2 regions of the Absiella sp. AM09-50 genome follow, and region 2 is predicted to be linked to the other one. Evidence: riboswitches for the same ligand, from Rfam matches in the RefSeq annotation. Region 2 holds a riboswitch; the other holds the start of a gene.

Region 1 (15,650 bases), on a different contig from region 2:
TTCTGGGCTGATCTATTTCACAACCACGAAGTCTAGCGATTTCATAAGCTAATAACTGTAATGGTATGACACCCAGTATTGCCTGAATCAATTTATCAGTTTTTGGTATACGCAAAATATCATCATATCCATCATGTGCTATCTGTAAATCATCGCTGATGATCAATAAAACATAAGCACCACGGGCTTTTACTTCTTTGATATTACTAATCGTTTTTTCATATAAATCCTCATCACTCGCAAGTGCGATGACAGGGGTGCCTTCTTCAATTAAAGAAATCGTTCCATGCTTCAATTCACCAGCCGCATAGGCTTCACTATGTATATAAGATATCTCTTTTAGTTTTAAACTGCCTTCCATGGATAAAGAATAATCCAATCCACGCCCTATAAAGAACACATCATTATGCTGATATATTTTCTTTGCAAATGCAGAATAATCTTTTTCAATAAGCTGTTGCATTAATTTCGGTAAAGTTTTGATTTCTTTACTTAACTGCATAACTTCATCATCCTGCATATGGCCATGAACATAGGACAGATAGCAGGCAAGTAAAGATAAGACAGCTACCTGTGTACAATAAGCCTTTGTCGTTGCCACACAGATTTCAGGTCCAGCTTTCGTATAAATAACATGATCAGCATCACGAGCAATAGTAGAACCAATGACATTGACGATTGCCAGGGTTGCGACATCATTTGCTTTTGCTAGTTGTAAAGCAGCTATTGTGTCCGCAGTTTCACCAGATTGACTAATGAAGATGGCTAATGTATTGCCTGTATAAATAGGATTTGCATAACGATATTCACTTGCACAGATACAATCCACATGAATGCGTGCTCTTGATTCAATCAAGGATTTCGCTATCATACCAGCATACATCGCACTGCCACAGGCAATGATATGTATTTGATCATATTGTTTTAAATTGGGCATTGTATTCAATAGATCCAATAGATTATTTTGCATAAGTGAATCGATTGTTTTTTTCACAACATCTGGTTCTTCATGAATCTCTTTCAACATAAAGTGTTCATAGCCGCCCTTTTGGATATCTGTGATATCCATTTCACTAGTTTGTATTTCTTTATCCAACAGATCACCATTCAGATTTTGAATGGTAATTTGATTTTTATGAAGAACAGCAATTTCTTCATGTTCTAACACAATATATTGGTTTGTATATTTTAAGAAAGCTGAAATATCGCTTGCCAGAAAGTTCTGATGTTCACCAACACCTAAAACAAGCGGTGAATTCTTTCGCATAGCATATATTACATCCAGTTCATCCTGAAAGATGATAGCAAATGCAAAACTTCCTTTGAAATGCTGATAAGCTTTCGTTAAAGCAGACACTTTATCTTTTGTCAGAAAATAACAATAGTCAATATAAGCTGCCGCAATTTCACTATCTGTTTGTGAATAAAAATCATAACCTGCGTTTTCCAGTTCTTCTTTGATCGTATTATAATTTTCAATAATACCATTATGAACAAGCGTTACCAATCCACTTTGATGGGGATGACTGTTTGTTTCATTTGGTTCACCATGCGTTGCCCAACGTGTGTGGGCAATTCCCAATGTTGTTCCTTTTGTGTTCATCTTTTCAAGCTTTTCCTCTAAAAAGCTGACATTTCCTTTTGCTTTGATAATTGTTACCTGATCATTTTGTGCCAGTGCTAATCCTGCAGAGTCATACCCACGGTATTCTAAGGCGTGTAAACCCGCAATCAAAACACTATTTGAGATCTTCTCTGATCCCACATAGCCAATTATTCCACACATATTTTATGTTCCTCCATGATAAAAAATAGTGTGTTGAGAATAGTTTTTGTAGCATTATGATGTTGCTTTTGTCTATTCTCTTTCGATCCACAATAACCGTAACAGTACCCGCCGAATCTTTCGATAACTGTTATCCTCGTCAACCCGTAGGTCCAGGCGCTCATTATTACTACCCACGATCCTCCTTGGTAAAAATAATAACTGGTATTAGTATACTATGATTATTTGAAATTGCAATAGGTTTTTTTATGAGAAGTATAGGACATATATACAATTCCATAGATAAAAAAAAGAGCAGGTTATTGAAATATATGCCGTTATTATAAGGAAAATTGGAGTTTTGAAAAAGATTTGTAACAAATGAAAGCGATTTTTACAAAAAAATGATAAAAATTTTAAGTAAACGCTTGCATTAAAATAAGACATGGTCTATAATTGGTATAGACCAAGTGGTATATACCACTTGGAGGAAACAAGGCAAAGCCAGAGTGATCTGGTGACGCAAAGCTATAGGGTCTATTTATTAGAAAATACGACAGCCAGTTGCCGAAGAATAAAGCATGTTCAATGGAGGAGAGAGAAACATGAAAAAAACTTTATTTGATGGTGCGTTGGCACTTCCAAATGGGAATGCGGAAAGCTGCATAAAGGCTATATGCAGAAACGCTAAGGTAATGAAGACAAACATTTTGGCTAAATGGATATCTTTACATACACCTTCCCTAGGCAATCAAATTCCAGCGGCGTTTATTAAGAAAAGCATATTTAACGAGAAAGTCTTAGGATTCGCTATCGGCTAGGATAGTGAAATCATAAGCTGGAAACGAGTTGTCAAAATTTAATAAATAACCAAATAGTGGCCGAAAAGCGATTATTGCTGATAGACAGGAACGTAAAAATAAAAGTAACGTTTGACAGTCTGTGTCCCTGGAAGTTATGATTAGTGTGTAGGGAAAGGACTGTTTTTCCTGTTGATGGCATATGAACGCTGAGAATTGCGTAAACAGTTGGAAACTGTCATATCCATCTGTGGAAATGAAATAGGTGTGGCGTATGGAGGAACAGAGGAGAAAACAAAGTGTTCTGATGGAACATGTTGCAAGTATGGAATTTTACCAAAAGGATAACGAGCAGCCTGTCCAAGTATTTCAGGACCTGAATTTTGAAGCTTTAGAAGGCGAAATCTGGGCGATTATTGGAAATAAAGCATTTGAAGTGCGTTTATTTCTTGAAATCGTTGCGAATGCCAGACCGTATAAAGATGGCAGATGTGTTTTAAATGAGACAGGGATGATGCGGAAAAAACGTTTGATTTTACCGCATGTCTACTATATAGGAAGTACAAACATGATGTTTGAGAACATGAGTGTTCTTGAATATCTCACATTTATTACAGCAAAGGAGCCTGGCAGTATTGATGAAAGGAAGCATCAGATTGCCAAAGATTTGTTGGATGTTAATCTAGGTTATTTAAGTGAAAGAGAAATCAGTACATTAACTCCACCGGAAAAAAGCGTAGTGGAATTAATGGCTGGTTACTATACAGAAAGCAAACTGATTATCTGGAATTTAGCAAGATTATATTATGATGAGAAATGTATTCTTGCGATTCAAACGATATGTCAGGAATTGCAAAGACAAAAACGGACATTGTTATTTTCTTCTTTTGATTACAAAATGATAGAAGCCTGTGCAACCCATATTTCCCCCTTGTATGATGGTAGATTTCTTTGTAATTCTCCCGTACAGGATTTTATCAAAACTTGGGATCACCTGTGTGCAATCATAAGGGACGATCGTGCAAAGGAAATGGAAGAATATCTAATGAAAACAATGCCCGATTATGAATATCGTAGAAATGGCAATCGATTAGAAGTTTGGGATCAGCATAATAATATTGCTGGATATGATGCAATATGTGCAACGCTGGGAAAGAACTACTACTACCCAAAGTTTATAGAACAGCACCCATATTGTGTTGAAAACGCGTGGAAAGAGATCGTATATCAGTATGAACAAAATAGTAAAACAAACGGATAGAAAATTGTCATATATTGAAAAGAAAAGAAAAAGTCAAAGCATTCTATGGTACGGAGTGAGTATTGCTATTCTTTCTTTTATTATTCATCTGGTGTTACAGGCATTAACGCGCAGTGTCCTGTCACAAAGTGTTCCACAGTTTATGATGCCAAGCTATTTTTCTACGATTAGTCTTTATGTTTTAGTTGCTTTCATTATGTATATTGTCTATATGATACGCTATTTCGATTTACTTACATTTGCGGAGATATCAGCAAATAAATGGTACACACTGGCAAAAAACGGATATGATCCGTTGAAGATGATTTTGACCAAGTTGTTGATACGTTTAAAGGAAATCGTTATCTACTATACAATAGGATATATCGTTACTATCCTGTTGACCATGTTGTTACAATATCCATTCATTGTGAATTACATGATATCGCTCTATATGGTAGGGCTTGTTGATATCATATTTGTTACGGTTGTTACGATGGAATGTTCGCTATTTATAACAGAACAGCGTGATGCAAGATATGTCATTGTGATTAGTGCAATTATCATTTGGATATTACGCTTAAGCAGTGGCTACTATAATTTGATAAGTGATCCTGTCAGTATGCAGAACATTACCCATCTGTTTGATTACTTTGGACAGTCAAATTACTTATTCTACTTTCTGATCGTTGTCATCATCGCTTTGATTACGTTGGTCGTGCGTGCTCAAAAGATATCCCAATATACAAATTTCCCCTTTTATGAAAAAGACATGGATTTAGATGATGGCGTTCGTATCGTGATACCGAAACAAGACAGCTATGAAGATATTGTAAATCAATTCGTAAGAAATCAGCGTCATAAGGGATTTGATCAGCTGGTTATGACTGTTTTGATTGCTGCGATTACCTGCAGCATTGTTGTGAATCTATTTGTATTATATGTTTCCACTGCATCACCTGAGAAAAAATCAGAGGCATTTGGTAAAATTGCATATATAGTAGAAACAGATGAAATGGAACCTGATTTACTTTGTAATGATCTGGCATTCTTTGATTCCATTGGACGTACAGATGCAGTATATGAAAATGAAATCATTCTTTACGAAACAAAAGAGGGTCCAAGGACAGGATTTATCAAAACAATCGATGAAAATCATAATATGGTTGTAGAAACCAGAAAGCATACAGCCCAAAAGCAGGATATCATCATATGCAAGGAAGATGTGTATGGAACGCTTACAGGAAGAAATCCTTGGCTTGGTGTACTGCTGCTATTTGCAAATACGATATTTGGAAGATTATTATGTCTGTTGATTCCGGCTTTATTGTTGTATTATTATAAACCAATAAAAAATTATCTTCGTCGAAGAGGTATGAGTAAATATTAATTATCATGAGAAGGAGTGGACTTTGCCCAGGTTCACTCCTTTAATTATGAAAAAACAGGAGGTTTTAACTATTTTAGAAAACTTTGAAATAAAATGATAGTATTACTGAAAATTATTGTAAAAATTTGCAGAAAACACTTGCAATGTAATTTCAATGCGCTATAATATTGTTAATCAATTAAACGTATTGATTATTTTGAGGAAAGAAAAAAAGAGAAGGAGAGAAAAACATGGGAAATTTTAAGAAATATGTTGCAATGGCAGCATGTGCGGCAATGGCATTTACAATGACTGGTTGCGGCAGTAAAGATGAAGGCTCTAATGAAGATTCAGTTAAATGGGGCGTAAACTATGAACAAACAGGAACAGCAGCTACTTATGGAACAAGTCACGTTGATGGCATTAAATTAGCTGTTAAAGAAATCAATGCTGCTGGCGGTGTAAAAGTCGGCGACAAACAAAAGAAAATTGATTTAGATGTATTGGATAATAAAACAAGTGATACAGACATGCCAACCGTTTATAATCAGTTGGTACAGGATGGATCTAAGGTTATTTTAGGACCTGCAATTTCATCATTGACAAAACAGGCATTTGAAATGGCTTCAGAAAACAAAATTCCAACACTTTCAGCTTCAGCTACAGCAGATGATGCGACTTTGAAAACTGATGGAAGTGTACAGCCATATGGCTTTAAAATTTGTTACTCTGATTCATTCCAGGGGAAAGCATTAGCAAAAGCTGCTTTTGATAAAGGATGGAAAAATGTATTAGTATATTCTGATAACTCAAGTGATTATGCAAAAGGTTTAACAAAAGTATTCTCTGATGAATTCAAAAAATTAGGTGGAAACATTGTTGGAAATGAAAGCTATACACAGGGTGATAAAGAATTCAGTTCTGTATTAACAAAAATCAAAGGCAAAGATTATGATGCAATGTTGATTCCAGGTTATTATGAAGAAGCAAGTCAGATCGTAAAACAGGCTCGTGAAGCTGGTATTGAAAAACCAATCTTAGGACCTGATGGATTTGATTCACCTAAATTAAAAGAAGTTGTTGGTGCAGATAAATTAAATAACGTATTCTTCACTACTCACTTCTCTACTACAGAAAAGAACGAAAAAGTTGATGCATTCTTGAAAGCTTATAAAGATGAATATGATAAAGCTCCTGATACATTTGCTGCATTAGGATATGACTTAGCTTACTTTGTTAAAGATGCAATCGAAAAAGCTGGTAGTGATGATCCAGAAGCAATTACAAATGCAATTGCTGCATATAAAGACTTCACAGGTGTTACAGGAACATTCTCAATGGATGATGATCACACACCTATTAAATCAATTAAATTCGTTGAATTAAAAGATGGCGAACAGGCTTCTGCTGTTGATGTTGATGTAACAAAATAAGAAGATATTTGATAAACAACATAAATAAGGTGAAAGCGCACTTTCACCTTATTTGACGTTTCAAATGTATATAGGAAGGGGTATTCGTATGACAATATTTTTACAACAGCTGATCAATGGTCTGTCGGTAGGTAGTATTTTCGCATTGATCGCTCTAGGTTATACCATGGTCTATGGAATTATCAAATTAATTAACTTTGCACATGGTGATATTTATATGTTAGGTGCATATGTTGGTTTCTTTGCTTCTACATCATGGGGGTTAGGATTTTTCCCAACTTTGATTATCGCAATGTTGATCTGTATGTTTACAGGTGTACTAATTGAAAAGATTGCATATAAGCCATTACGTCACGCATCAAGAATTACATCTTTGATAACTGCAATTGGCGTTTCCTTATTTATGGAATATGCAATGATGTATGTAATGGGACCAAACATTCGTACATATCCAGCTGATTTCTTCCCTAAAGAAGTGTATACCGTTGCTGGACTTCAAATCAGTAATCATCAGATTATGATTTTCATTACTTCTATTGTATTAATGATTGCTTTACAGTTGATCGTTAAGAAAACCAAAATTGGTAAAGCAATGCGTGCCGTGTCTACAGATCCTGATGCAGCAGAATTAATGGGAATCAATGTAAATCACACAATTTCATTTACTTTCGCCATTGGTAGTGCATTAGCCGGTGCTGCTGGTGTTATGATTGGTATGTATTATAACTCTATTGACCCTTTAATGGGGATGATACCAGGTCTAAAAGCATTTATCGCCGCAGTATTTGGTGGTATCGGAATTATTCCTGGCGCAATGCTAGGTGGAGAGGCTATTGGTATTCTTGAAACATTAGCTAGTGGATATGGCTTCTCTATGGTAAAAGATGCTGTCGTATATCTGATCCTGATCATTATTCTGATCATCAAACCAAGTGGTTTACTTGGTAAAAATGTGAAAGAGAAAGTTTAGGAGGAATCGTCTATGAAAAATCAATTTACAAAACGCAATTTGATATGGACCATCATTGCATGTGTGATCTTTGGTATCTTTCAGGCAATGATTATGGGAAATTTGATTCCAAATACTTATCAGGTAACAATTATTACGATTGGTATAAATATTATATTAGCATTAGGACTTAACCTGATTATCGGTTTTACCGGACAGTTCTCTTTAGGACATGCAGGTTTTATGTCAATTGGCGCATATTGTGCAGCTATTACATTATTGAAAATCCCTAATATGGGAGGGCTATTTTTAGGAATGTTGATTGGTGCGATCATTACATCTATTGTTGCTTTAATCGTTGCTATTCCAACTCTTCGTTTGCGTGGAGATTATCTTGCCATCGCAACATTAGGCTTTTCAGAAGTCATTCGTATTGCAATTCAAAATATGGAAATCACGGGTGGTGCTGCTGGCTTAAGCAGTATTCCTAAACTGACAACATTTCCATTAGTATTTATTTTTATCGTCATTAGCATTCTGGTTGTACACAACTTTGTTCGTTCTTCACATGGACGTGCCTGTATTTCTGTACGTGAAGATGAAATTGCCAGTGAATCTATGGGTATCAATACAACAAAATATAAAACATTGGCATTTGTTATTGGTGCTGTACTGGCATCCATAGCTGGTGCATTATACGCTTCATATTTCTATGTATTAAAACCATCTACGTTTGGATTTATGAAATCCATCGATATTTTGGTTATCGTTGTATTTGGTGGAATGGGTTCTCTATCTGGAAGTATCCTTGCGGCAATCGTATTAGGATTAATCAACCTGTTCTTACAGAGTTATGCGGAAATTCGTATGATCATTTATGCATTAGCGATTATCTTAATCATGGTATATCGACCACAGGGATTATTCGGCAATAAAGAAATCACAGATTTTCTTCCTGCGAAGTGGAAAAAGAAAAAGGAGGTAGATTAATATGCCTTTACTTTCTGTAAAAAAATTAACAAAGAACTTTGATGGTCTTTGTGCAAATTCCAATGTAAATATGGAAATCAATGAAGGAGAACTAGTTGGTCTGATTGGACCAAATGGTGCTGGTAAAACAACATTGTTTAACATGTTAACTGGGGTATATGTTCCAAGTGAGGGAACAATTGAATTTGAAAAAGATGGAAAAGCAGTAAAACTAAATGGTGTAAAACCATATAAGATTACAGCTATGGGTCTTGCGAGAACATTCCAGAATATTCGTCTGTTTAAAGAAATGACAGTTTTAGATAATGTTTTAATTGCCATGAACAAAGATGTAAAATATGGAACCATTACAGCATTGTTACGTTTACCTGCCTTTTATAAAGAAGAAGAAAAGATGCGTAAGAAAGCAATGGAGTTATTAAAAATCTTCCATTTGGAGGATAAAAAGGATGAACTTGCTAGCAACCTGCCTTATGGGGAACAAAGAAGATTAGAGATTGCCCGTGCCATGGCAACAAATCCTAAACTATTATTCTTAGATGAACCTGCTGCCGGTATGAATCCGCAAGAAACCGCTGAATTAACAAATCTGATTCGTTTTATCAGAGATGAATTCCATATCAGTATTCTATTGATTGAACATGATATGTCACTGGTTATGAATCTGTGTGAAAGAATCTATGTATTAGATTATGGCAAGATTATCGCATCAGGTGTACCAGAAGAAATCAAAACAAATAAACGAGTAATCGAAGCTTATTTGGGTGAGGAGATATAGTATGTTAAAGGTAGAAGGACTGAATATAAAATATGGTGCTATTCATGCGGTAAAAGGCATTGACTTGGAAGTAAATGAAGGCGAAATCGTAACCCTGATTGGTGCGAACGGGGCTGGGAAAACAAGTATATTAAAAGCCTTAAGTGGACTTGTAAAACCAAGTGCCGGTACGATTACCTATGATGGGAAAGTGTTGAATAAATGTTCAGCACAGGATATAATGAAACTAGGTATCAGTCATGTTCCTGAAGGAAGAAGAATCTTTGCTGGAATGACTGTATTAGAAAATTTGGAGCTTGGAGCTTATCAGAGAAAAGATAAAGATGGTATCAAACGTGATTTAGAAGCAGTTTATGACCGTTTTCCAATATTGAAGGATCGTAGTAAACAAAATGCAGCAACTTTATCCGGTGGTGAACAACAGATGTTAGCCATGGGAAGAGCATTGATGGCAAATCCAAAAATTCTGTTGCTGGATGAACCAAGTATGGGCTTAGCACCAATTCTTGTAAAAGAAATCTTTAATATCATCAAAGATATCAATGCGAAGGGCACAACTGTATTGCTGGTGGAACAGAATGCACGTATGGCTTTATCCATCGCTCATCGTGCTTATGTTATGGAAACCGGAAATATTGTAATGAGTGGTACAGGAAAAGAACTATCTGAAAGTGAAGAAATCCAGAAAGCGTACTTAGGAGGATAAGAAACCATGTATGTAAAAAACAGAATGACGAAAAATCCTATTTGTATTGGTGTAAACAATAAGATCAGTGAAGTCGTCGATATCATGAATGAGAAAAAATTACACCGTATTCCTGTTGTCAATGGCAAAAAATTAGTAGGTCTAGTGACAGAAGGAATGATTTCAAAGAATGGCGCAACAAAAGCGACCAGTCTGAGTATCTATGAATTAAATTATCTGTTAAGTAAAACAACCGTTGATGCAATCATGATTCGTGATGTCATTACCATCCACGAAGATTCTTTCTTGGAAGATGCAGCATTGTTGATGTATAAACATGATATCGGATGTTTACCAGTTGTAAATGATGATAAAGAAGTTGTTGGTATCTTAACAAGCAACGATGTATTAAGCGCATTCCTTGATATCTTAGGATATCGCGAAAGAGGAAGCCGCGTTTGTATCGAAGTAAAAGATGAACTTGGCACAATCGGAAGCTTGTCAGAAATCTTTGTTCGCAATAACTGCAATATTACCCACTTAGGGGTATATTCACAACATAACGGCTTTGCGGATATGATCATTCGTATTGATACATTCCAAACAGATGAATTGGAAAAAGATTTAGAAGCAAGTGGCTATAAAGTATTAAGTATTACTAAGAATCCTAATTAAAATAAATTGCCCTTTTAAAGCTCATGGCTCATTAAAAGGGCTTTTATTTTTCTTGTAATTCAAGAGTGGATACGATAAAATAAAGGCATAGAAGGATACATGAAAGAGGGCGGAAGTATGGGAAATTCACAATCTATCCGTGGCAATGTACAAAGCTATCTGCGTTCTATTGGTGGATATCCTAGATTGACACATGAAGAAGAAATTGAATATTTCAAGAAAATTGAAGAAGGCGATGAAAATGCGAAGGAGTATTTTATTGATTGTAATTTAAAGCTTGTCGTAAATATCGCAAAGCAGTTTAACCGTTATAATGTACCATTTATGGATTTGATTCAAGAAGGAAATCTTGGATTAATTCGTGCTGTAGAAAAGTTTGATTATCGTAAAGGGTTTAAGTTTTCCACATATGCAACCCAATGGATTCGCCAGTATATCACACGTTATATTTTAGATAAAGAAAAGATTATTCATATACCTGTGCATATCGCAGAAAGTGAATTTAAGATCCGTAAGGCGATTGATCGTTTGATGAAAGAGCTGCAAAGAGAGCCAACCATCGAGGAAATTGCAAAAGATTGTAATATGACACCTGAAGAAGTTCGCGATTTAATGGGATTAACACAAACAACAGTATCCATTGATGCTCAAATAGATGAGGATGGGGATACTAGTCTTGGAGATATGTTATCCGATGAAGCTACCTTAACACCGCAACAAAATGCAGATGCTATGTATATGAAAGAAACTGTACAAAAATCGTTATCTGTTTTGAAAGAGCGGGAAAGAGATGTTATCATACGACGATATGGTCTAAATGGAGAAACACCAATGACCTTAGAGGATATTGGTAAAATTTATGGCATTACCAGAGAACGTGTTCGTCAGATTGAAAATAAAGCTATGCGTAAACTTGGTTCACGCAATGTAAAAGAAGAATTAAAAGACTTGTATTATCATGATATCAAAGACTAAAAAGGACTAAAATAGTCCTTTTTAGTCTTTATATAGGAATAATTCATTAATTTTGTCTATTTCCTGGGAAATAGTTTAAGCATGGCAGGCATCACTTAATGTTTTCACAAATTCACCGACATCCTCCGGGGTTTTATTTTGGGTTGTGATTGCTTCAATTCTTCTAACAATTGCACTACCAACGATAATACCATCCGCATAATTTTTCATTTCTTTAATTTGTTCAGGTGTAGATATACCAAAGCCCAGTGCTTTTGGTGTATCTGTATATTGATTTAATTCATCAATAAAGGCTTTTAAATCTGTTTTAAAAGAACTACGTTCACCTGTTACACCAGTAGAAGTTACACAGTATAAGAAGCCTTTGCTGTTAGATACGATTTCTTGTTTTCTTTGTTTGGATACAGGAGTAACGAGGGAAATGATATCGATATCGTATGCATCTGCGTATGGTACGATTTCTTCCCGATGTTCCAATGGCAAGTCAGGAATAATAAGTCCATCAATACCTGCGTCATGACAGGCTTTTAGAAATTTCTCTATGCCATAAGTGAAAATCTGGTTGTAATACAATAAGAATAATAAAGGAATGTCACTTTGTAATCGAAATGTTTTTACCATTTCCATGACATCATCTGTGGTAATGCCATGAGTCAATGCACGCAGGTTTGCTGCCTGAATCAATGGTCCTTCTGCGATGGGATCACTGAAGGGAAGCCCGATTTCTATGATATCACAGCCGTTATCCTCCATTTGTTTTAAACAGGCAAGACATGTGGGGATATCGGGATCACCAGCAGTTAAAAAGCCAATAAAAGCACTTTGATGTTTCGCTTTCAGGTCTTGCATTTTTTGATCGATTCTATTCATTGATTTGTACCTCCATATATTCCGCAATACTTTTTACATCTTTATCTCCACGACCAGATAGCGTGACAGCGATGATTTTATCTTTTGAAAGCGTTGGCGCCAGCTTCATTGCGTATGCTAAGGCATGGGAGCTTTCAATAGCTGGTATGATGCCTTCTGTCTTTGTCAAATACAAGAATGCATTAACTGCTTCCTCATCTGTGACAGGCACATATTTTGCACGTTTGATTTCATTTAAATGCGCATGTTCAGGTCCAACACCTGGATAATCTAGACCAGCAGATATAGAGTATACATCCATAATCTGTCCAAATTTATCTTGAAGGAATATGGATTTCATACCATGTAAAACACCTGTACTGCCTTTTGTGATCGTGGCAGCATGTAATGCTGTATCTACACCTTTTCCAGCTGCTTCACAGCCAATTAATTGTACCTGCTCATCTTCAATAAAATCATAGAAACTGCCCATGGCATTACTGCCACCGCCTACACAGGCAATGACATAATCAGGTAATCTACCTTCTTTTTTTAAGCATTGTGCTTTGGTTTCTTCACTGATGATCTTTTGAAAATCGCGTACAATCATCGGGTAGGGATGTGGTCCTACGGTAGAACCTAATACATAGAATGTATCTTCACAACGTTGTGCCCATGTACGCATGGCTTCATTGGTCGCATCCTTTAATGTTCCAGTACCACTAGATACGCTGGTTACCTTCGCACCTAAAAGTTCCATTTTAAAGACATTCAATGCCTGTCTTTTGATATCTTCTTCCCCCATGAATACTTCACATTCCATACCGAATAATGCAGCGGCAGTCGCACTGGCAACACCATGCTGACCAGCTCCTGTTTCTGCGATAATTTTGGTTTTTCCCATACGTTTCGCAATTAATGTTTGTCCTAAAACATTATTGATTTTATGGGCACCTGTATGATTTAAGTCTTCTCGTTTTAAATAAATCTTCGCGCCACCTAAATCTTCACTCATCTTTTTCGCATAATAGAATAAAGAAGGACGATTGGCATATTCTTTTAAATAAAATGCTAATTCTTCTTGAAAGGATGGATCATCCTTTACTGCCGCATAGGCTTCTTCTAGTTCATTTAACGCAACCATCAAAGTTTCTGGGGCATATTGACCGCCATAACTTCCATACATACCTTTTATCATTTTTTTACCTCGCTTATTAATTTTCTTATTTTTTGTATATCTTTACTGCCATTTGTTTCTACACCACTGGATACATCAATCATATAAGGATGATACGATAGTATTTCATGTACATTTTGTGTATTGATACCACCTGCCAGTATTTTATCGCTTAAATCTAAGGATGCCAGTAATTCTTTTTTAATTCTTTTCCCGGTTCCACCATAGCTTGATCTATCAAAGCTGTCCACAAGGAAACAATCGGGATGAAGTTCATGAAATAATTGATAATCTTTCAAAGTGTGAAGGCGAATCGCCTTCCATACTTCACATGGGGTGTTTTCTTTCAGATATTGTATATCTTTTTGACTTTCTTCTCCATGTAGCTGTATCACATCCAGATGGATTGTATTTGCAATATGTGCAATTTCATCTACCTGTTCATTCACAAAGACACCTACACTTTTACTGTGGTTTAAATGTGGAATAAGATTTTTTGCTTCGTTAATGGATATTTGATGTTTCCCAGATGCAAATACAAAGCCGGCATAGTCTACTTTTACTTCATTAACGCATTGAATATCCTGTATGCTGCACATGCCACAGATTTTAATATGAACCATAACGTAGATGCTGCAGATGCTCCATAAAGTTATCACATCGCATAAAACTTTCTCCGATGAGTACCGCATCTACGCCGGCAGCTTTCACAAATTCCATATCATCGTGGGTAAAAATACCACTTTCTGAAACGATACATATATCATCTGGAATCTTTTGTGCTAAGCGCTTTGTGGTTTCTAAGGATACTTCAAATGTGTACAAGTCACGATTATTGATGCCGATGATTTCAGGATGAATCTTTAAGGCACGCGTCAATTCTTCTTCATTATGAACTTCCACAATACATTCAAGATATAACATATTCGCCATCTGATAAAATGTACGAAGCTGTTCATCACTCAACATCGCTGTAATGAGTAGAATCATATCGGCACCGACTTGTTTACTTTGAATGATCTCTCTGGCATCCATAATGAAATCTTTTCGTAACACAGGAATATGGCTGAAAGCTTTCGCAAGCTTGATGTTTTCTAAAGAACCCTGGAAGAAATTTTCTTCAGTAAGGATAGAGAGGGCATCCACACCTGCCATCGTATATTCTTTCGTGAACTTTTCTACATTAAAATCTTTTACAATGACGCCTTTGCTGGGACTTGCTTTTTTTATCTCTCCAATCACGAATAAATCTTCTTTGTTTTTCATTTGGTGCGCAATGGGATGATACAAAAGACTTTGATTTTGAAAAGACTGCTCCAGCGTTTCTTTTTTCTTTTCAATAATGGTATCTAAAATCATAGGGCAACCTCTTGATTGGATAATTCACGAAACTGTTCAAATTTATGAAGAGCGGCTTTGGTATCAATGCTTTGTTTTGCTAGAGTAATACCATCTGCTATGGTATCTGCTTTATGATGTGCATATAAAGCAAGGGCACTGTTTAAGATGACAGCATCACGCTTTGGTCCTTTTCTACCTTGTAGGATGTCCATAAATATAGAAGCATTTTCTTCACTGTCACCACCAATTAAATCAGATAATTCACAACTTCTCATACCAAAATCTTCAGGTTGAATCGTATAGGAAATAATTTTATCATCTTTTAATTCTGTAATATAAGTAGGACCATTCAAGGATACCTCATCCATACCATTTTCTCCATGTACAACAATGGCACGTTTCACCTGTAGCTCCTGATATACACGAATCATCATATCTGCCATTTCTTTATTATAAGCACCAATGACATAGGTATCTGGACATGCAGGATTGCTTAAAGGGCCTAAAATATTAAACATGGTCTTGATTCCCAGCTCTTTTCGTATAGGGCCTACATATTTCATACTCTGATGATATACCTGGGCAAACAGGAAGGTGATGCCTACAGTTTTTAAAAGGTAAGCG
Region 2 (16,318 bases):
GCAACCACAGATGGCGCTACAAATAAATTTGAAACAAGCGTTGCCTGTATTGGTGCTACGATCTGTCAGGTAGGCTTACGTGATTCTCAGGGAGCCTTGATTGATGCGATCACCGCCCTTCGTCATGCTCATGTATGCACAGATTATCTGCCACGTTGTTACTTCAGTGGATGTCCAAGCTCCTGCGGTACTTCACAAATTGGCGCACTTGGATTTCAGGGTACTGTAAAATTAGTAGATAAAAAACCTCAGCCTGCCTTTAAATTAAGTATCATGGGGAATGCACATCTGGATGGAACCATCTTTGGAAAGGAAGCTGGTGTAATCTTACAATCTGATATTCCTGCTTTCTTACAGGATTTAGCAATTCAGACAAATGAAACAAAATTAACATTCCTTGATTGGGCCACTAAATATCCTGATCAATTAGATTTGATTTTAAAAAAATATTTATAAGTATTAAAAAAAATCGCGATTTGCGATTTTTTTTCTTTAGTATGGATAAACGCCTGCTGTTTTTGCCATATGCGCCAGCTATAAAGAATAATATGGATATTTGGGATGGATACCATCAAACTCAAATGTTTCATCATTCCAGTCAACCAACGCCTGATTATCAATATACGTTAAATGAAAATGCTGACACATCAGATAAAGTCCTTCGTTAAATTCATCCAATACAGCCTGTCCGCCATTTTTCTCCATAACTTCTTTTTGCATTGGGATAATGGAATTGACATAGATTTTCACATCAGGAAGTGTATCTTTGATTTTTAATATTTTTTCAGCATACACACTGATAAATGCTTTTACATCTTTATGAAAATGTAAAATATCATTCTTGCCAAATTCCATATAAATGATTTTCGGACACAGGACAAATACTTTTTCGATATCTTCATCAATCATATCGATACATTTTCCCCGTCTTGCTAATACATTATTTTTTCTCAATAAGCGAAAATCAAGGATAGATTCCGCAATAGAATCTCCCAGCAGGACACTATCTTCATAATATGGCAACATACGATAAATCGCCCTACCCTGTTTTTCATCCGCAATGATACGTTTATACGATTTTTCTTTCCTCAGTCGTTCATACTCTTTTGCATCCATGTAATACACCTCTTTCAAATCTCGAGCCTACCCTTGTACACCATGGTACATGTTGCTTTTCTTATATTATATGACCTAGATGTTATTTTTACAAGCACAAAAACAAAAAAAGGAAACAAATCATTTGTTTCCCTTAGGAAAGATAAATCTGTTTTACAAAATGAATCGATGTTTCCATCATTTCACATAGTAATTCATATACCTTTTTCATATGATGAGCCTTTAAATGTTCAATTAATAATTGATAATAAGCATAATATTCATTTTCCTTATTATCAAAGCTGTAGAAATAATTCAAATACATAAACCATACCAGCTGTTTGTTCAATACACGATAGATTTCAGACAGACAGGTGTTTCTTTGAAACAGCAGTTCTACCATGGGTGTAATGATCTTGCGTTTTTGATGCTCCATTACATCAATTAGTTTGGATAAATCATCTTCCGATATCTTTTTGATGAACGCTGGACCAAACCCTTTGATACACAGTTGCAATGCAGATAATGCATCTATGAACTGTTTCAAATTCTGTTTGACTTCAGGATTTTTTAGAAAATCATCCTTTTTGAATGCATCATAATTTACATAGCTGCCAATCCCATTGACCGTTTTTACGATACCATAATGATTCAATACCTCGATTGCTTTACGACTGGTTCTTAAACTAACGTTTTGTTTCTTCGCCAGCTGTTCAAGACTTGGCAGTTCTTTATGCTTCAGATAAACCCCGTTATGAATATCCATAAATATATCAATGATCACATTTTGATATAAGGCCTCTTTCTCATAATACCAATAAAATGGCATAGGATGAAAAGTTGTTTTTTCTTCATCTATGATACGCTGAATATAACTCTGGGTCTTTTTGGATATGGTATGAATCAGATATTTAATGGTTTTCTTTAAGACCTTGCTGTCTTTTTTCAAGATTGCTTTTAAAATGACAGAAAGCATGTTGCCAATAAATGCCATGTTTTTCTGAAATTCATTCTTACGCAAAGAGTAATCTGGAACTGCGACCAATATAAAATCCATCATCTGTGTAAATAAGGAGGATACATACACATTATTCAATAATGAAAAGGCATAGCTATAGATTTCCATTAACGCATTCATTAGCTCGGATGAAGTATGAAACTGTTTATCTTTTAAAGAATCTGCCATGTGATATAAATAGGCGATATCTTCATCACTTGCTCTATTAATGGCTTCCTGGGCAATGGTAGGCAGAATATATTCCATCGTATCAAATACCGCAGCAATCGATGGCAAACGCCCATATAGCATTTCCTCATACATGGCACGGTTTTCCCGCTTGTTTAAATCAAAGATGACCCGGGCATTGCGGCCTTTTTCCTGTTTGATCAAACCATCTTCTTCTAATAGGCGAAGGGCATGACGCATGGTATTTCGACCAACATGAAAAAGTTCACACAGCTCTAATATAGCGGGTAAATCTTTTACTATTTCATATTTTCCACAAACGATATCTGCTTTCATTTTCAAATATACCTGCTCTGTGATGGTTAGCTCAGCCAAGATTATCCCTTCTCTCGCCTTCTATTTTATCATGGGATACGACAATCGTCACGTTTTATCAATTGATTTTTTTGCTTTTCTGTTATACCATTTTGTGATAGAGGTATTTTATGAAAAAGAAAAACAAACAATATATAAAAACATTGGTTATTATTGCGTTTCTTATAACCGTATTATATTTACTCTTAAAAGATGATTATCAGATGATTTTGTCTGCTTTATCAAAGCTGCATATGATGGATGTCTTTCTGTTAGCACTCTTGGCAGCTTCCCCCTATATGATCAATGGTATTGTACTTACGAAGCTTTGTCGTCAAATCCATTCCTCCTATACTTATAAAGATGGTCTAATCAATGGATGGGTATCCTTGTTTTTGATGAACATATCAGCTTCTGCCCTTGCAAAAGGTGGACAACTGATATTAATGAAAGCTAAGAAAATATCTTATGATCATGGCTGTGGTATCTTAATGCTAGATCAAATGCTCTATCAAATCAGCTATGCTGTATTTTCCTTTATGATTCTGTTATGTTCTTCCTCTTATCTGGCTGTGCATTATCCCAAAGAACTGCCTTTCGCATGGGCTGGCATCTGTATTGGCATCATCCCGATTGCCGCAATGTTGTTTCTGTTTTTATATCCTAAACTGCCTGCCCTTGTGATACGTCTATTGCATTTTTGTATAACGAAGTTTCATTTAAAAATTGATGAAGCGATGCTCTGTGAAAAAATCAATACATTTTCAAATGCTGTATGGGCTTGTTATCCTAAATCAAGGAAAGAAAAGATCAATGCCCTCAAAATCATCTTATGGCAGATATTCCGTTTATTTTTACGTCATATCTTACCATTTTTTATCGCATATGCATTAACGCTGCCTGTGAATCTCCATAACTTCTTTATGTATTTCATGGCGAGTGTCTTTATCGATTTGATTTTATCCTCCCTGCCTGTTTATGGGAAACACGGAGTAGCGGAATCCAGTTTCATTCTAGTTTTTACACCATTTGTGAATAAGGTGAACGCTGCTAGTATGATGTTGTTATGGCGTATATTGACATTTTATGTAAATACTCTTATTGGCGCTGTTTTCACAATGTTATGTAAAGACATTGATGTAAAAGAAGTGAAAGAATCTTTCATAAATAGATAAAATATGATATACTTCAAACACGTGAGGAGAGAGAACGATGGGACCTTTTGAAGAATATTATATCTATGCACAAAAAATGATTGTACAAAAAGGAGATATTATATATGACGCGAAAGAGAATGGCAATGCCTTTTTCTTACATTCTGGTATTTGTGCACTTGGCAGTGTAGGAAAAAATGGAGAAATGAAAACACACCTTTATTTTATGGACCAAAGAATTATGGGATTTGCGCATTTTGCTAGACAAATCTATCCACACTTAGACAAGCTGCCCAGCAATCCTTTGATCATTATCGCCAAAACAGACTGCATCGTTTATAAGATCCATGCGGAAAAACTGCAGGAATTGATTGAAAACGATGTACATTTTAATCATTTGATGTTTGAAACATTATCACAGAATTATATGAATATATTCCAGCGCTATCTACAGATGGAAGAAGACAGTGTTCCCATTCGTGTAGCCATGTTTTTAATGGATTATGCACGTTTAGATCATGAGCAGCTGATGCTTCCCCGCTTCTTTACGTATTCAGAAATTGCGGAGTATTTAAATATCCATCAGGTTACCTTATCCCGTGTATTCTCTGCAATGCGTCATTTGGATTGTGTCAGTAAAGAAAATCATCATATCATGATTTTAAAACCTGATGTTTTAGAGGCAATCATTGATAAAAAAATCACATTGACATATTGATGTAAGCGTTTCGCAAATTTGCTTTATTCTTTGAGTTAATCGTGGTATAATGAATAAAACTCAAGGAGGTAACAAATCATGGATGTAATCTTTCACATTGATGAAATTGAAAAATGGGAGCTGACAATCAGCAATATTAAGAATATGCTTGTTTATGGAAAAGAAAATCATGATACTTATCACATCGAAATTGTCGCAAATTCTGATGCTGTAGAATGTCTGAGTCATCGTAATGATGAATATCAAGCCGTAATGGAAAAACTGAGTGAAGATGGTGTAACCATCTGTGCATGTCATAATGCATTAATGAAAAAGGGCATTTCTAATGGTGAGTTGTATTCATTTGTAGAAGTTGTTCCCGCTGGTGTCGTAGAGCTTGCGAAACGCCAACAGGAAGGTTATTCTTACATAAAGCCATAAAAATATATCCAGCAGAATTGATCTGCTGGATTTTTTTCATATAAAAAGGGAACGATGTTCCCTTTTAGTTTTCTAATTGTTTTCGCATAAATGCAAGAAACTGATCACAGATTTCAGGATCAAAGCGGGTTGCTTTGTTGTCGGTATAATATGCTTCGATATCTTCCATCGTCAACCCTTCGCTTTCATCATATCCAAGCTCCAGTTTATGCCAATCATAACTATCCACAATCGTGATAAAACGTGCCATATAAGGAATATCTTCCCCTTTTAAACCATATGGGTATCCCCTGCCGTTCCACCATTCATGATGGTATAGTTCTGCAGTAGCTATTTCTTCATAGCCAAACATAGAGCGGATGATGCGATTGCCAATCTGTGGATGACGATAAAATTCTTTGATTTCCTCATCACTGAAATCTTTTTGTTTTTCAATGACATAATCATCAATTCCCACCATACCGATATCATGCAGATAAGCAAAACGTGCAATTTCATCGATGAAATATTCATCCATCTCCAAGTACTTCGCAAAGCCTATGGCTAACTCTTGTACACGCAGGCTATGGCGTTCAATTCGAGGATGGGATGTAAACAGTTTTTCTAGCATCATAGAAACGATCATATTCTTTTGCTGCGGACTTTGTAAAACCTTTCTAGAATACATGATATCCTCACTCAAAGCCGCCACAATATCTAATGTTTCATAAGGAGAAGTTCTTGCGGCGACCCCATATGATACAGACAAAGGGATACCCTGTACTTCATGTTCTCCAACGATCACTTCAATTTTCTGAAGGAAGGAGCTTAATTTTTCTTTACTTGTCTTTGGACATAATAAACAGATTTCATCTCCACCCATACGTATCAGATTCCATTCCTTTAAAACATTCTTTTCTAGAATGTCACAGATGGTCATGATTGCCTTATCACCATATTCATGACCTAAGGTATCATTGATGATTTTTAAGCCATCTAAATCAATGGATGCGATACTGACAGGAAGATTAGAAAGATCATCTTCTAATTCCTTGATGCGTTTGATGTAAAACCGGCGATTATATAATCCTGTCATTGCGTCATGATAACTCATTTTTAAAATCTCATTTTGTTGATTTCTGATCTGGGTAATATCATGAATAATGGCACAATATAGTGTTTCCTTTTTTTCTTCCCCATATAAGGTACGACAATGAAATGGTTTACTGATTACATTTACATCACATATTTCTTTCTCACTGGTGTATAGCTGAAGCTCGATGACTTCTTTCTCTGAACCCTGCATCAATCGGTTTTTCATAAAATAGAATGTATCCTGGTGCTCAGGAAGGATATACTCCGTAATTTTATGACTGTTGATTAGGCTGGGCACAACACCAACTCTGCGACAGAATGTCTGGTTTGCTTCCACGATCCAATCATTTCCATTAAAAAGGACATAGCTGATTGGCGCTTCATGGAAGAGCAGCTGGTATTTATCCTTCAAACTGCTCAATTCCATATTGGTACGCATCAACTCTTCATTCTGATATGTAAGCTCCTGATGATAGATATTAACGGTTTCTACAATTTCTTCAATGCTTTCTTTTAAGAGCTGGGAATCTTTTACATCACTTTGTAAAACCTTGGCAATATTTGCTTCCAACTCCCTTTGGGAATATCTATTTTTCATGTCACAAGACTTCCTTCCAATTATTGATCACTTAGTATCGTCATTTTCCCCTGTATCATTTCTGCAGTACCATCACTGCGCTTCTTTTCCACAAACAACTGAATATATATCCATTCATAGACTTCATCGTTGCCTTTATAACGATACATGATCTCAATACAGTTTTTACCACCGCTGATACATTCATCCACTGCACTTCGTACATGAATGACATCATCTGGATGAATACGTTTCATAAAGTCATCTACAGAGAATTGTCGTTGATTACTATTGGTATCCTTGATATATGGGTACCATAATGTTTCATGTTTTAAATCATAACGCCACATACTGACATCACAGTTTTCACGCTGCCAGTATATTTTTCCTTCTCTTTCAAAAGAGGAGCTTCTCATCATTCTTAAATCACTAGCTTCAAGGAATGTGATAATAATACCTTCTACCGCATTGTATTCACTACGATATGGACGAATACGGACCAGCCAGTATTTTCCATCTACTTCATAAATTTCCTTATCCACATTTTCCAATGTTTTCTGAACATGACGAACATCATCCTGCCAGTTTGGATAGTTATCCATCAAAGACAGATGGGAAATCGGACGTCCAATATCCATATCCATGATATGGGTAATCTTGGATACGACTGGTGTTAGTTTTCTGATTTTTAAATCATTGTCCAGATACATTGCGCCAACCTCTACATTGATCAATAAATTATCCAGATCGGTATTCAAACGGGTCAATTCATCAATCTTGCTTTGGTATTCGCTATTCACGGTATATAATTCCTCGTTTACACTTTGTAATTCTTCATTGGTGCTTTGTAACTCTTCATTGGCTGCGACCAGTTCTTCATTGCTGGATTGCAGTTCTTCATTGGTTGTTTCTAATTCTTCAATAGTAGCCTGCAGGTTTTCTTTACTGATACGCAATTCTTCCTCCAGTTCCATAATACGCTTGCCGATTTCCTGATTGCTGTCGATATATGTGAATTTTTCTTCTTTTTTTGCTTCTTTGATTTCAAAAGTTAAAAGATAGAAAGCTGTTTTTGCGACTGTTAAGGTATAGCCATTGATCAAAATATTCTTTCCTTCAAATTCTGGGATATCGCTAGCACACATGGTTGCGACATTATCTTCTCCGGCATGTAATCTTCTCACAACACCATTCACAAACAAGCCAAGACCACCTGGCAAATTCGCATATAGATTCTGTGAGAATACACCTGGTTTAAAGCGTAGGATACGATGGATATCACTACCCATATAAATGATGTTATCCACATCATTGATGATAATGCTTGGTGGTGACATTGCAGAAAAAGCAGATTCTACAATCTTTTCTACCTTAATGCCATGATTATCAATATTACGATAGTCACTGGTTCTAAGAATACTGGAGAAATGCTCAGTTAAACCATTTGCATTGATAATCATATTACTGGTTGGTCGAATATCTTCTTTCTGACGATAGATCTTCCATTTACGGGAAATCACTTCAAAGGATTCATTCATTTCTCCAATGGATTCACTGCTTCCCATAAACAGATAGCCGCTGTTGTTTAATGCGTAATAGAAACGATATAACAGTTCCTGCTGTACATGGGTTTTCAAATAGATAAACAGATTACGACATATAATCATATTTAATTTAGAGAACGGTGGATCATTTAATACATTATGTGCAGAGAAGATGATCATCTTACGTATATCTGCATTAATACGATAACCGCTATCCTGTTTTGTAAAGTATTTTTTCAACAGGTAAGGATCGATATCCATGGCAACACTTGCGGAGTAGATTCCTTGTGAAGCAACTGCCAGTGCATTACGGTCGATATCCGTCGCAAAGATCTTGATTTCATAATCCAAATGATTACTTTCCAGATATTCATTTAACAACATCGCAATAGAATATACTTCTTCACCTGTAGAACATGCCACAGACCAGATACGAATCGTCTGGTTGACTGCTTTCATTTTTGGAATGACATTCTTTGCGATAAAATCAAAGGCTTCCGCATCCCTGAAGAATCCTGTAACACCAATTAATAATTCTTTAAACAGGGTTTCTTTTTCCTGATCACTGCCACTTAAATAATTCAGATATTCTTCCAAATTATGGAACTGATTGATACTGACACGACGTTCCATTCTTCGTACCAGGGTATTTTCCTTATAATTGGAGAAATCCATATGACAGTATTCTTTTAAAACATCTAAGATCTTAGATAATGTGTCTTTATGTAAAGGCTGTTCATTGGCTTCATCTGGATGCATATATGGATGTTGGATAAATCCCGTCATTGCCTTTGACATCTTTCCAGGAGGCAATACATAATCGCATAATCCGGTTGCGATACTGCTTAATGGCATACTGTTGAATGCGGCAGTTTTAGGTTCTTGTACCATGATCATACCACCATACTCTTTGATATCACGAATACCTAAAGAGCCATCACTTCCAGCACCACTTAAAACGATGGCAATGGCATATTTGCCACAATCTCTTGCAAGGGATCGAAAGAAATTATCGATGGCAAGATTAATCCCATTGATATTGTTTTGTTCATCTAATTTCAAATGTCCATGATGAATCGTCAATTCCTTTTTTGGCGGAATCAGATAGACGTGATTTGGTTTTACCTCTTCATCATCACTCGCCACATGGACTTCCATCTTGGTATAGCGGGCAAGCAGCTCGCTCATTAAACTCTTATAATCTGGTGACAAGTGCTGGATTACCACAAAGGCACATCCTGAATCATCTGGCATGCTTTTAAAGAAATCCTGTAATGCTTCTAATCCACCGGCACTTGCTCCCACACCGACTACATAAAACGCTTCATTCTCAGACTTATTTTCCTTTTTTACAATTTCCATAGCTCCACCTTCTTTATTAAACTGTTTCTTCGCATATATGATATGTGCTGCGTCCACTGCGTTTTGCTTCATATAATAACTCATCGGCTTTTCGCATCGCATTTTCCAATGAGGCGTTTTCTTTCACAAATACAACGCCCATACTCATTGTCACATCTACGTTTTTTGCATCTTCATATTTTTTCTCATGCATTTCTTTTAATGCCTGCTCACATAGAAGTGCAATCTCTTCCTTATTGGTATTCTGGATAAACAATAAGAATTCATCTCCGCCAAGGCGTGCAACGATTCCTTCATGGAATACATGTTTTAATATCGATGCAGTTTCAATCAATACATGATCTCCCGCAAAATGACCAAATTCATCATTTACCTGTTTGAATTTATCTAGATCTGCCATAATGATGGCACCACCCTGTTTGGATAATGCATGATTGATTTCTTTAAATCCTCCAGCACGATTATAGATGCCTGTCAAAGAATCTGTCGTGCTCTCTTTATACAGCTGTTCCTTTTCATTGATCTGCTGCTGGATATCTAAAATCTTGCCAATCGCATAAACTGGTCGATGTCCATAGTTTCCTATATCATAAATAATTTTAATTACCAGCTGATACCAGCGTTCACTGCCATCCAGCATACGTATCAAAACTTCTTCATGACGATCTAACGCATTTTCCAGATATTCTTCTAATACCGTCAATACCATATGTTCATTGGTTTCCTGTTTTGCGGATTCATCTTTAAAATGCTCAATCATTTCTTCATTTGCAATCTTTCCGATGCCTTCTTTACTGATTTTCATTGTATCCTTTTCAAAATCATATTCAAAGGTCATTTCTCCAGTGATTATCGATAACATCTGATATCGCTGATATTCCAGTTCAATGGCACGCTGTACTTCAAAACGATGCCGGTAATACATAAAGATTGCGCCAACAATTCCCGCAATCAACAATAATGCGACAAAACTAACACCAGCGATATGCTCATTCAAAAAATCCTTTAAATGAAAGCTTTCTTCCACGTAGGCATTCTTATAGATATAGCGGTTCAATTTTTCACTGTCTATCGTACGTATCCCTTTATTTAAAATACTGATCAGACGGGAATCTGTATTTTTAGATACCCCAAATGCATATTGATTCAATAAATATTCCGGTACAGAAAAAGTACTGAGGTTGTCCAAATGCAACTTGTTGGTATAATACGTCAGCTGATATGGATTGATATATGCATAATCAACTTCCCGATCATTTAATGCTTCTAATAAATCTTCGATATTGTTGTAGCGTTTATCTTCGTTTGCTTCCGCAATTGCGGGTGTATTTAAATAGGTGGTCCCTTTGATTTTGTCCTTTAATTCATTAGGATCCAGATTTTTATTCATAACCAGCATGATATCACTTACCAGCCATGGAGAAGTAAATGTGACATCCAATGTTTCTGCCTGTGATGCATCAAATGGTAATCCCATCAAAACAGAGGCTTCTCTATTTTTTATTTTATTTTTATATTCTTCATATGTTTTTACCATCTCATATTCAAATTTCATTTCCGTATTTTCAGAAATAAAATCCAGGATATCCTTGCCGATTCCTACCGCTTCACCATTTTTAGAATCTTCAATTGGCGCATTGTTTTCAAGTACCAATACCTTGATGGTACCATTTTCTTTGATGAATTCTTTTTCTTTGCTGTTTAGATGAATCTCCCCACACATATTTTCAAAATAACGATTATACAGTGTGGTTGTCAATAATGGATTCATTTTAGAAAGATCTAGAATTGCCTGATTCAATTCCGTTACGATTTCTGTATTTCCTTTGGTCGTCGCAAAATAGAATGCATCCGGTGAAAAGCGTGAAATACTTCGATAGTCCTCCGTATTTTCTAAATCTGTAAGCAGATAGGCATCCGCTTCTTCATTTTCGATTTTTTTGATTAAATCCTCTGTATCTAATGCCTCAATCTTGGTATAGGTAAATCCATTCATCGCCGCAAACTGATCTAGCTTTTCAATTCGTGTTTTCGCATTTTTATTAACGGCAATCTTTAAATCCTTTTTGGTTGCTAATGATTCCAAATTGACAAGATCACTATCATCTTTGACCGCAATAATATTATATGCATAGCCATATGGTTCACTTGGATAATCATACATTTTGGCGAGTGCATCATTGTAACGCATACAGCCCAGCAAATCAATTTCCCCATCTTCCAGCTGTTTTGTTAATGTGGTCAACTGTTCATTTAAATCTCCCTTTGCTTCTACAAACTCATATTCCCAATCATTGTATTGGGCAATCTGCATCAGATAATCATAAGTATATCCATAACGATTGCCATTTTCATCCTTCATCGTCAATCCTGACTGTATCGGATATCCTACTTTAATGACCCTTCGACTTGATGCATGCATTGGCAGCATAGAAATTGTCGGCAGCAACAAAATCAGCAGAATCAATATTGTATTGCGTATGTGCTTTTTAATTTTCATTGTATTGCATCCTCCTGATTATAATAAAAAGGCTGCCAAAACAGCAACAAAAAAAAGAACATTTTTTTTGCAACTGGCTATCCCCGTGGGACCCTGTAGTTTTGCGTCTCTATCTTGCGGTAGATTTGCCTATTTATATTTTCAAATTAATTATAACCTTTTTAGGAAAAAAAGGGAATATTTTTCCTACATTCGTAGAAAATATATTCCTTTTTATCCTTTATTTATCATTTTTTATCATCAATTCTATAATTTCTTCATCGGTTCCCTTCATTCCCTTGCGGGCAAGCTCTCCTACACTTTCTATTGTGGCCTTGATTCCCTTTTGAACAATGCCTTCTCCACAATAAAACTGCTTACCGCATTGATACATATAACAGCCCATAATCCCCGCATCAACGGCACTGGCAATCTTAGCGGCACAGCTTGGTTTTGCCCCATCACAGATCATACCGCTTGTGATTGCTAATGCATTGACAATCGTATGCGTAATGTTTTCATAGTTGCCACCCAAAAGATATGCAATCCCAGCACCTGCGCCAGCACCTGCACTCACTGCCCCACAATATGCAGACAATCTGCCAATGAACTGTTTTTGATAGATCGTGGAAAGATTACTAATCAATAATGCCCGATATAATTCTTCTTTGCTTTTTTGCAGCTCTTTCGCATATACAATAACCGGTAAAGAAGCACTCATGCCCTGATTGCCGCTTCCACTATTAATGATGACTGGCAATTCACAACCACTCATTCTTGCATCAGAACCGGCTGCAGCCATTGCTCTTGCCTTTACCTGTACACTGTCCCCATATACTTTCAACAGCATATTGGCAATACCTGCCCCATAGCATTTTTCAATGCCTTCCTTTGCAATCGCTGTATTGTAATCAATCTGGCGCTGCAAAATATCTTTGACATCATCTAAATCAGCGGTTAATGCGAAATCATAGATATCCTCCATGGATAAGGAAGCGTATGCTTCATCTTTTTGTTCCTTGCCACAGATACTTTTTTCAAACAGGATTTCCTGATTTTTTTCAATCAATACCACATTGCTGTGCTCCTGTGCTACTTTTACTTTACAATAAGACTTTTCATTAGATACAATCACTTCTAGCTCTAATGCATTTTCACATTTTAAAGGATGTACACGGATGCATTTTTCCTTCATGAAGGTATCGATTGCTGCACGCTGTTCTTCGCTTACCTCGCTGATAACTTCAAGATTTTTACTCGCATCTCCTGCGATAATCCCCACCACTGCCGCTACTGGAATACCTTTTCTACCACCGGTATTTGGTACGATTACACTTTTTACATTCTTGATGATGTTGCCACTGGCATAAATATCCACGGCATCAATTTCCTGATTGAATTTTTCTTTCGCAAGTGCTGCCGCAAATGCGATGGCGATTGGCTCCGTACAGCCCATTGCAGGAACCAGTTCCTTCTTTAAAATACTTACATAATCCTGATATCGCTGATCTTTTTTATCCATAATTCTACTCCTCTTCTACCTTAGTATATTTTAACATGGCAGAAAAAAAAGATATAGCCTTCTATATCTTTTTTGTGGATTTTTTCATTCGTTTTAATTCATAGATTTCATCTGCACAGGCAGCGACTTCTTTAGAGTGCGTTACCATAATGATACAATGACCCTCTTTTGCCAAGGACTTAAATATTTCAAGAATCTCAGCCTGTGTTTCCATATCCAGATTGCCTGTTGGCTCATCTGCCAAAATCACTTTCGGCTCATAAGACAAGCATCGTGCGATGGCAACTCTTTGTTGTTGACCTCCGGATAGTTTCAATATTCTGCGATTCATTTCTTCTTCATCCAATCCAACTTTTTCCAGCAACTCTCTTGCAATCATTTTGCGGTTTTCTTTCTTACCGGCAATTTCCATGGATAATACTACATTTTCTAAAGCGGTTAAATGCATTAACAAGTTATAATTCTGAAAGATTACACCAACATATTGACTTCGATAATGATATGGATCCATATCTGTAATATCTTTTGCATCATATAAGATTTTGCCTGATGATGGTTTGGTCAGTAAACTCATCATGGAAAGCAGCGTTGTTTTCCCTGCACCGCTTTTGCCTACGATGGCATAAATTTTTCCCTGTTCAAAGGACAAGGATACATGTTCAATAACATTTGTTTTTCCTGTATACGTATAACTAACATCTTGTAATTGTAAGATTTCCATATGATACACCTACTCTCTATCTGACAAAATCTTTAAAGGTTCATAACGTAAGATGCTCATAATCGCAACACCGCCAGACACCATTGTCAACAATACCGCAATGCCACATACTTCCAATACCACGATGATATCTGTAGCACTGCTTACTTCACGAATATATTGTTTTCCCTGTGCCATCATATCCTTTGACATTTCTTTATGATCACCTGTATCTTCTGGCATATCTTTCCCAAAATTTCCAGGACGATCATTTTGTGTTATGGTAGTGTTTTCTAACAACATATTGGTAACTGGTACACTGATACACGCACCTATGCCACTTCCTATCAGCATGGATACCATTGTCACAACAAATATCTCCAATACAAACTGACAAGCAATTTTGCGCTTATTCATACCTATAGCCGCAAGTACACCAATTTCATATTTGCGCTCACGGATATGATATATATGAAGAACCACTAGAATCAAGCCCGCAATCACAAGTACAACAACTAAGAAAATTGTCGCATATCCACTCAGGCTTTCCAAAGGTTGAAGACTTTGTTCATATTGATTCAGGTTTTGTGATTGTATCGTATAATCATCTGATAATCCAAGATTTCTTGCCTGTGCTTCAAAAGCTTCATATGCATCTACATTTTCAAACAGATAAGTCCCTGATACACTTGCCTTTAAAGCTTTATCACTATCCGTTTTATTTGATGCTTCCACAATCGTATCTATAGTTGTTGTACTTGTATATATCTGATTTGCAGGATCACTTCTCATGAATCCTATATCACTACTTGTTTCATTTAAGCTGTAAATTCCGCTAATTTTTAATTCTGTTACATCTTTGGTATTATCTGGATTTACCAGTTTTATGGTATCTCCAACAGCCAAAGTGTTATATTCTGCTAATTCTTCAGAAATGATACATGTGTCTTGATCACTTTCCAGAAACATCGTGCCCTTAGTTATACTGGCATTGCCTTCCACAAAAGTCGTCATTGCCTCCTGGGTGCTATAGCCAATAAGTGAAAAATCTGCACTGCTCATTTCTTTACCACCAAAATTCTTTCCCATATCTGGCATATGCTCATCACTTGATGATAGCGGCTCTATGCCTTCTGCATTCATTGACAAAGTTTCTGTATAGTAAAAATCTTTTACGCTTTCAGCTTTCGCATATGTTTGTAACTCTTCTAAAGAAAGTGAATGGATATTTGACAACATTTCTTTAGGATCCACATCCTCTGGATTCTCTTTGTTTCCCTGTTTCATAACAGACATACGATCAATGCCAATCGTTGCGTTAATGGTAAGCTCATCTAAGCCAGCAGCTCTTTGTTTTGCTGCTGCTTGATGAATGGATAATGAAAGGCAACAAGATAATCCAATGACGAGTGCAATGATGCCAAGCAATATATTCTTTCCCATATTTCGGCAGATGTTTCGCCATGCATTCTTTATGATATACATAATATTCCTCCTTATGCTCACCCATTATATAGAAGGAATGTGATGAAAACATGAAGAATATATGAAAAAAATAGAGATTTCAATGAAACCTCTATTCAATCGGTACCTGATAGAATCTGCCTTCGACATATTCTGTCTTTGTGACATTGATAAAACTTGATGTATCAATTTCTCTGATTCGGGTCACCAGACCTTTTACGGAATTAGAATCCACAACTGTATACAGCATCGTTCTTGGCTGTCCATAATATGTACCAATACCATCTAAACGCGTGACCCCATGATGGGTAGAATTCTGTATTTCTTCCACAACGATTTCTGGGTTGCTGGTAATAATGAAAATCGTCATTTGTTTATAACGTTTATGAACGGTATTGATGACCTGTGTACTACAGAACTGAAAGATGATGGAATATAAAGCTTTATTCCAGCCAAATAAATATCCTGCTGCCACAAGCATTACCGCATTCATCCCCAAGATGAAATTCCATGCCGGCTGACCAGTCTTTTTACTGATCCACATAGCGATAAAATCCGTACCTCCACTACTGGCATTGCCACGAAGTGCAATACCCAAAGCGATACCCTGCAAGATACCACCAAAGATTGTGATCAACAGGATATCCTCTGTGATATTGATACTTGGCA

What was found. A riboswitch is a leader RNA that binds a small molecule or an ion and turns the genes downstream of it on or off. The one in region 2 is predicted to bind cyclic di-GMP.
Region 1: linked by a shared signal. The riboswitch ahead of DW114_RS06060 (hypothetical protein) and the one ahead of DW114_RS09765 (diguanylate cyclase domain-containing protein) in region 2 are both predicted to bind cyclic di-GMP.

Annotation. Positions count from the first base shown of each region.
Region 1 covers NZ_QVFI01000005.1:171-15,820, forward strand. Annotated here, with positions in the region: gene glmS (glutamine--fructose-6-phosphate transaminase (isomerizing)) at 1-1,786, opposite strand, end outside; cyclic di-GMP riboswitch class I at 2,253-2,337, shown strand; gene DW114_RS06060 (hypothetical protein) at 2,371-2,586, shown strand; gene DW114_RS06065 (hypothetical protein) at 2,840-3,826, shown strand; gene DW114_RS06070 (hypothetical protein) at 3,798-5,195, shown strand; gene DW114_RS06075 (ABC transporter substrate-binding protein) at 5,426-6,607, shown strand; gene DW114_RS06080 (branched-chain amino acid ABC transporter permease) at 6,696-7,577, shown strand; gene DW114_RS06085 (branched-chain amino acid ABC transporter permease) at 7,590-8,546, shown strand; gene DW114_RS06090 (ABC transporter ATP-binding protein) at 8,548-9,324, shown strand; gene DW114_RS06095 (ABC transporter ATP-binding protein) at 9,326-10,030, shown strand; gene DW114_RS06100 (CBS and ACT domain-containing protein) at 10,037-10,684, shown strand; gene DW114_RS06105 (sigma-70 family RNA polymerase sigma factor) at 10,802-11,659, shown strand; gene trpA (tryptophan synthase subunit alpha) at 11,735-12,529, opposite strand; gene trpB (tryptophan synthase subunit beta) at 12,522-13,706, opposite strand; gene DW114_RS06120 (phosphoribosylanthranilate isomerase) at 13,703-14,308, opposite strand; gene trpC (indole-3-glycerol phosphate synthase TrpC) at 14,295-15,044, opposite strand; gene trpD (anthranilate phosphoribosyltransferase) at 15,041-15,650, opposite strand, start outside.
Region 2 covers NZ_QVFI01000009.1:75,288-91,605, reverse strand. Annotated here, with positions in the region: gene DW114_RS09805 (nitrite/sulfite reductase) at 1-456, shown strand, start outside; gene DW114_RS09800 (GDSL-type esterase/lipase family protein) at 535-1,116, opposite strand; gene DW114_RS09795 (GntR family transcriptional regulator) at 1,250-2,656, opposite strand; gene DW114_RS09790 (lysylphosphatidylglycerol synthase transmembrane domain-containing protein) at 2,767-3,810, shown strand; gene DW114_RS09785 (Crp/Fnr family transcriptional regulator) at 3,848-4,507, shown strand; gene DW114_RS09780 (DsrE family protein) at 4,586-4,927, shown strand; gene DW114_RS09775 (diguanylate cyclase) at 4,992-6,599, opposite strand; gene DW114_RS09770 (CheR family methyltransferase) at 6,620-9,556, opposite strand; gene DW114_RS09765 (diguanylate cyclase domain-containing protein) at 9,501-11,984, opposite strand; cyclic di-GMP riboswitch class I at 12,050-12,124, opposite strand; gene DW114_RS09760 (serine dehydratase subunit alpha family protein) at 12,205-13,485, opposite strand; gene DW114_RS09755 (ABC transporter ATP-binding protein) at 13,547-14,206, opposite strand; gene DW114_RS09750 (ABC transporter permease) at 14,216-15,670, opposite strand; gene DW114_RS09745 (YitT family protein) at 15,762-16,318, opposite strand, start outside.